DNA from 2 places in the Vibrio kanaloae genome. Region 2 is predicted to be linked to the other one. Evidence: predicted binding sites of a transcription regulator. Region 2 holds the regulator's gene; the other holds the start of a gene.
The links. Region 2 encodes MetJ, which represses methionine synthesis genes. Its sites were predicted from a motif close to TTAGACNTNTANANGTCTAA; they were not measured.
Positions count from the first base shown of each region.

Region 1: the regulator MetJ is predicted to act here: its motif matches at 1,540-1,559, upstream of metE (5-methyltetrahydropteroyltriglutamate--homocysteine S-methyltransferase).

Region 1 is NZ_AP025497.1:1,938,310-1,941,733, reverse strand. Features, by position in the region: gene OCV24_RS08835 (hypothetical protein) at 1-130, shown strand, start outside; gene OCV24_RS08830 (DUF4250 domain-containing protein) at 244-444, shown strand; gene OCV24_RS08825 (LysR substrate-binding domain-containing protein) at 557-1,468, opposite strand; gene metE (5-methyltetrahydropteroyltriglutamate--homocysteine S-methyltransferase) at 1,750-3,424, shown strand, end outside.
Region 2 is NZ_AP025497.1:259,164-262,587, reverse strand. Features, by position in the region: gene OCV24_RS01190 (bifunctional aspartate kinase/homoserine dehydrogenase II) at 1-282, opposite strand, end outside; gene OCV24_RS01185 (O-succinylhomoserine (thiol)-lyase) at 285-1,466, opposite strand; gene metJ (met regulon transcriptional regulator MetJ) at 1,675-1,992, shown strand; gene OCV24_RS01175 (malic enzyme-like NAD(P)-binding protein) at 2,180-3,424, opposite strand, start outside.

The DNA.
Region 1 (3,424 bases), 1.5 Mb from region 2:
TATCTCTTCCATCGTGATTTGGTGTTGGCATTTACTGTTCGTTAAGACACCTGAAAAGCTTCAGCTTACGGTTTCATTGTTGATGTTATTAGCGGCAGCTGTTGGTTTAACGCCAGTTTGGGCACTGTAACTTTGTGCATTGTAACCATTCATCTGATTTAAGAAGTGTGATCTATTTTTTAGCGTGACCTTGGTAAGCGTTCTAAACTTAACTTTAGTCGGTATGTTCGTAAGGAGTACGGGATGGATTTAAGCAACGTCAAAAGTCTGGATAGCATTATTTTGCTTGGAATTGTGAATGAGAAACTTCGTTTAGAGTGCGATAGCTTTGAAGAGCTGATCAGTATGTATGAAATGGATACTGAAAGTGTTGTGGGTAAGTTGGATATGCTTGGCTATCAATACGATCCACTGACTAACCAGTTTAAGTCTTATTCGAGATAAGTCATAAATTAGCTTATGAATCGACACCATTTAAAAGTCACAGAACGAACCTGTGACTTTTTTTGTTTCTTTCTTATAGTGCTGGCTTGTATCACATCATCATGTATCGATCTTAAACGACTTCAATACCATCAAGGTGACTCTTACTTTGCTGTCTTGCTGTGCTAAAGAAAGCTTGTAGATAGCGTTTGTCTTTTTCTGAGTTTCTTACCGCAGCAAATAGTCGTCGCGATAAGCCGTCGCCCAATGGTTTACTAGCGATTAAACCTTGTCTTAAAAATTCACTGATCGCCCAGTTTGGTAGGGCTGCGACCCCTAGACCAGCTGATACCATTTGCACCAACATTAATGTGTTATCTGCCTGTTTCCATTTATTCGGCTCTACACCTGCAGGTTGCAAAAAGTGTTTCACTACATCGAGACGTTGCTTCTGAACGGGATAGGAAAGCATTGTCACATTACTAAGATCTTGTGGGTCGATGCTTGGCTTCTCTGCTAAAGGTGAATTAATAGCCGTGATCAAACGCATCTCGAAATCAAAGAGTGGTTCATAGTGAACCTCTGAACGGGGCTGAATGTCTGAGGTGATCACCAAGTCTAGCTCGCCCGCCATTAATGCGGGTAGCGGTTCAAAACCAAAGCCTGATGAAAAATCGAGCGTTACGCTTGGCCAAGCCACTTGGTATTCCTTCAAAGCGGGCATTAACCATTGGAAGCATGAGTGACATTCGATCGCCATGTGCAAACGACCATTCACATCCTCTTTTAGGCTTGCGAGTTCGTTTTCTGCTTTAGCAATTCTTGGTTGTATCTCATCGGCGAGCTTAAGCAGAATCTCACCTTCAGAGGTGAATTTTACTGGCCTAGTTTTGCGCAGGAAAAGCTGACCGCCAATACGAGCCTCAAGGTCTTTCAATTGGTGAGAAAGCGCCGATTGCGTCAGATGAAGAGAGGTTGCCGTTGCTGTCAGTGAGCCGCTGTCTCTCAAGGTGGTCAATGTTCGAAGATGTTTAAGCTCTATCATGAGTATTCCTCATATTCCCTAAGCCAATTCAATATTTCTTAATGATCACCCTACGGGTTTTTTTATTATTTGTAAACGTCTAGATGTCCAGATGGATTTAAGGGCCTCATCTTTGGTTTATTCAATATGAATATTTTTAATAAACAAGATGAATATTTGGACGTTGTTCATTATTCAGATTGGGTAGATAGTTTAGCCATCCAGACGCCTTTTTGTGAGGGTGAAAATCACGATAGGCCATCTGAACAGATACTAATAATTATTGAATAAGGAACAGGTTCATGACTACAACAACGCATATTCTTGGCTACCCACGTATCGGTGAAAAACGCGAACTTAAATTCACATTAGAGAAGTATTGGCGCGGTGAGATTGATCAATCTGAGCTCAAGCAGCTCGGCAGCGAATTGAGAAATCGTAACTGGAATGTACAAGCTGAGGCGAATCTAAGCTTTGCAACTGCGGGTGACTTCGCATGGTACGACCATGTTCTAACAACGACGTTACTTCTAGGTCATGTACCTAAGCGACACGCTGGTGGTAGCGAAGACGAAAAAGCCTTCCCAGACTTAGATACCTTGTTCCGCGTTGGTCGCGGGCAATCTCAAACTCAAATACAATCTCAAAAGCAGCCAACTTGTTGTGGCGGGAAACATGGCTCAGAAAGCGCTAAAGATGGTGCTGCGGCGTCTGACATGACCAAATGGTTCAACACTAATTACCATTACATTGTGCCTGAATTCAGTAAGGACGATTCGTTTGAAGTGAGCTGGCCACAACTGTTTGATGAAGTGAGTGAAGCGATTAAAGCGGGGCATAAGGTGAAGCCAGTTCTTCTCGGCCCGCTGTCTTACTTATATCTCGGCAAAGAAGTTGAAGAGGGTTTTGACCGCTTAACCTTGCTCCCGCGTCTGCTTACTGCTTATCAAACTATTCTGGCAAAACTCGCTAAGTTGGGCGTTGAGTGGGTTCAAATCGATGAACCAATCCTTTCTTTGGAACTTGAAAAGCCATGGGTAGAGTCATTCAAGTTGGCATATCAAGTGATTCAAGGCGATGTGAAGTTATTACTTACCACCTACTTTGATTCGGTGACTGACACGTTAGATAAAATCGTGGAACTGCCCGTCAACGGTTTACATATCGATTTGGCTGCCGCTCCGCAACAACTCGATGAAGTGGTGACTAAGCTACCTGAAGATTGGGTGCTTTCTGCAGGTGCAATCAATGGACGCAATGTTTGGCGAGCAGACTTAGCCGCTCAGCTAGAAAAACTACAACCTGTGAAAGAGAAATTAGGCGATAAGCTTTGGGTCGCAAGTTCATGTTCATTGCTGCACAGCCCGGTTGACCTTGAGTTAGAGGATACACTCAGCGAAGAAGTGAAGAGTTGGTTTGCTTTCGCGAAACAGAAAGTCACGGAAGTTAGCTTATTGGGTGCTGCGCTTGACGGCGATCAAAATGCCATTTTAGCGTGTGAGACGTATAGCCAACCGATTGTTGCGCGCAAGAGCGCGACTCATGTGAACAAGCCGCAAGTTCAAGCTCGTATTAACACTATTACCAAAGCGCTAGCGGAGCGTAGTGCTCCTTATGCAGAACGCGCTTCACACCAATCTGAGGTGCTGGGTTTACCGTTATTGCCAACTACAACCATTGGTTCGTTCCCACAAACCGGAGAGATCCGTGTACAGCGTAGTGCTTACCGCACCGGAAAACTGAGTGAAGCGGAATATAACACTGCACTGAAAGGCCATATTGCGGATGCCGTTAAGCGTCAAGAAGCCTTAGATTTAGATGTACTGGTTCATGGCGAAGCTGAACGTAATGATATGGTGGAGTACTTTGCTGAAAATCTAGCAGGCTTTCAAACCACTAAATTTGGTTGGGTGCAGAGTTATGGCTCTCGCTGCGTGAAACCAGCGATTGTAGTCGCGGATATAGAACGTGAGAAAC
Region 2 (3,424 bases):
GGTTGCCGTTAGTTGCGAAGCGGCTTCACCTTCAAGCAGCGCTTCAATCAGCTCAAGCTGGAACTGACGAAGGGTTTGTAGGCATTCATGGGCAATACGGCCATCTTTGTCGAGCGCTTCAACAAACTCAATCAAACGGTTGGTTGTTTTACCCGCTGCCGATACAACGACTAAATCAGTTGCTGATGAGTATTCTCTAAGGATGTTAACCACGCGTTGGTAACATTCAGGATTCGCTAAACTGCTGCCACCAAATTTATGTAGCTGGCGAAAGGTTGCCATTATTACCCCTCCCCTTCAGCAATAAAGCGCTGTGTTTTTTCAAACGCTTGCTTGAGGTCATCGATTAGGTCTTCTGCATCTTCAAGGCCAACAGATAGACGCAGTAGTTGCTGAGAAACACCCGCTTCTGCTAATGCTTCTTCACCCATCGCGCGGTGAGTCATCGACGCAGGGTGACAAATCAAGCTTTCAACACCGCCCAGCGATTCCGCCAAAGAAAACAGCTCTAACTTATCAACAAAGTATTTAAGCGCCTCGAATGAGCCCGCAAACTCAAAGCTGAGCATTGAGCCAAAGCCCGATTGCTGTTTCTTCGCGATCTCATGACCCGGATGTTCAGGAAGGCTTGGGTGGTAAATAGTGCCGACGAGATCTTGTTGCTGCAGAGACGCCAGAATCTCACGTGAGCTTTCTTCGTGAACTCGCATACGCGCACCTAGCGTACGAATACCACGTAAAGTCATGTAGCTATCAAATGGTGTGCCGGTCGCACCAATACAGTTGCCCCACCATGCTAGCTCTTCAGCGTGCTCTTCTGTCTTAGTGACCACAACGCCACCAATAACATCTGAGTGTCCATTGATGTACTTAGTGGTTGAGTGAATAACAAAATCAGCACCCAGCTCTAAAGGCTTTTGGAACACAGGTGTCAAAAACGTGTTGTCGACAGCAACCAGAGCACCAACCTCTTTCGCTTTGCGGCAAGTTTCTGCAATATCAACCACGCGAACCAATGGATTCGATGGTGTTTCGATTAAGATCAACTTTGGCTTAAGCGCGATCGCCGCATCCAGTGCCGATTGATCCGATTGATCAACAAACAGAACTTTGAAGTCACCTTTCAGTGAGCGAGTGTTAAACAGACGGTAAGTACCGCCGTAGCAGTCGTGTGGTGCGATAATAAGATCATCGCCGCCTAAGAAAGCAGAAACCCATAAGTTTAGCGCCGAAGTACCGCAGTTAGTCACAACCGCGCCTTTGCCTGATTCAAGCTCAAACAGTGCCGTTTCTAATAAACCTCGATTGGGGTTACCAGAACGAGTGTAATCGTACTTTGGCACTTCACCAAAAGCGGGAAACCCATAATTAGTCGAAAGGTAAATAGGTGGGACAACGGCATGGTGTTGCGTGTCTGACTCGATACCAGTACGTACTGCAATTGTTGCTGGCTTCCGGCTGCTCATAGGTGCTTCCTTACAAGTTTTGCGTCTGAGAATCACAGCTGCTTGTCGGCATTTTTCGGCTGTGTTAGATATATGTAATTCACTTTACTTTCATAAACGTGAGACGTCAACACTTCTAGACGTCCATATGTCTTTGCTTATGGCAGTAAATCCCGCTAAAATCACCACTATTAATTTATTCTAACAACTAAAGTGATGAAGGTACGCAATGGCCGACTGGAATGGTGAATACATAAGCCCATATGCTGAGCATGGAAAGAAAAGCGAACAAGTAAAGAAAATTACAGTTTCTATCCCTCTAAAAGTGTTAAAGGTTCTCACTGACGAGCGTACTCGCCGCCAGATTAATAACCTGCGCCATGCAACAAACAGTGAGCTACTGTGCGAAGCCTTTCTACATGCGTACACAGGCCAACCACTACCAACGGATGAAGATCTCCGTAAAGACCGTCCAGACGATATCCCTACTGAAGTAAAAAGACTGATGACAGAGATGGGGATCGAATTCGAAGCGTTTGACGAATAATAAAAACAACTCAGTACCGCCTTTAATACTGATTCGCTATAGCGGCCCCTATTCATAACATCACTCACTATACTGCTTGCGAGTGGGCTGTGAGTGATAGATATAAAAAAACCGACTCCTGATGAGTCGGTTTTTATTATTCTTGCCCATAGCGAAACCGCTACAGAGAATCCACCACAGCGGGCTATTACGCCATATAGTTAGCTGGCATATCAATACGCGCAACGCCAGATTCAACGGCCGCTTCCGCTACCGCTTTTGCTACTCGAGGAAGCAGACGCGGGTCCATTGGCTTAGGAATGATATAGCCCTTACCAAACTCCAGCGCCGTCTCACCTGCTGCCGCTAATACTTCTGCTGGCACTTCTTCTTTCGCCAGTTCACGAATAGCATGAACCGCCGCCAGTTTCATCTCATCATTAATTTCGCTCGCACGCACATCTAACGCACCACGGAAAATGAATGGGAAACAAAGTACGTTGTTAACTTGGTTCGGGTAATCACTACGGCCCGTACCCATAATAAGGTCTTTTCGAACTTCATGAGCAAGATCTGGTTTGATTTCTGGATCAGGGTTTGAACATGCAAACACAATCGGCTTATCAGCCATTAGTGTTAATGCTTCAGCTGGTAGCAAGTTAGGGCCAGACACACCCAAGAATAGATCCGCATCTTCGATAACATCTTCAAGAGTACGTTTGTCAGTGTTGTTTGCGAATAGTTCTTTGTACTCATTAAGGTCATCACGACGAGTGTGGATTACCCCTTTACGGTCCAGCATGTAGATCTTCTCACGCTGGGCGCCACACTTAATCAGCAGTTCCATACAAGCAACCGCTGCTGCGCCTGCACCTAAACAAACGATCTTACATTCTTCTAGCTTCTTACCTTGAAGTTCAATTGCGTTCAGCATACCAGCTGCTGTTACAATCGCAGTACCGTGTTGGTCATCGTGGAATACTGGTACATCACAACGTTCAATCAGGCGACGTTCAATCTCAAAACAATCTGGTGCTTTGATGTCTTCTAGGTTAATACCACCGAATGTATCTGCGATATTGGCAACGGTATCTACAAACTCATCGATTGTGCGGTGTTTTACTTCAATATCGATAGAATCTAAACCTGCAAAGCGCTTAAACAGTAACGCTTTACCTTCCATTACCGGTTTAGAAGCAATAGGGCCAAGATTTCCAAGACCAAGAATCGCCGTACCGTTAGAGATAACTGCAACCATGTTGCCTTTACCCGTGTATTTATAAACGTTATCGACGTTTTGTGCGATTTCGCGAACAGGTTCAGCCACGCCAGGGCTGTATGCTAGTGCTAGATCTTCTGCAGAATCTGCAGGCTTTGTCAGTTCTACGGCAATTTTGCCTGGAATTGGGAACTCATGATAATCAAGAGCTTGCTGACGAAATTGTTCTTGAGG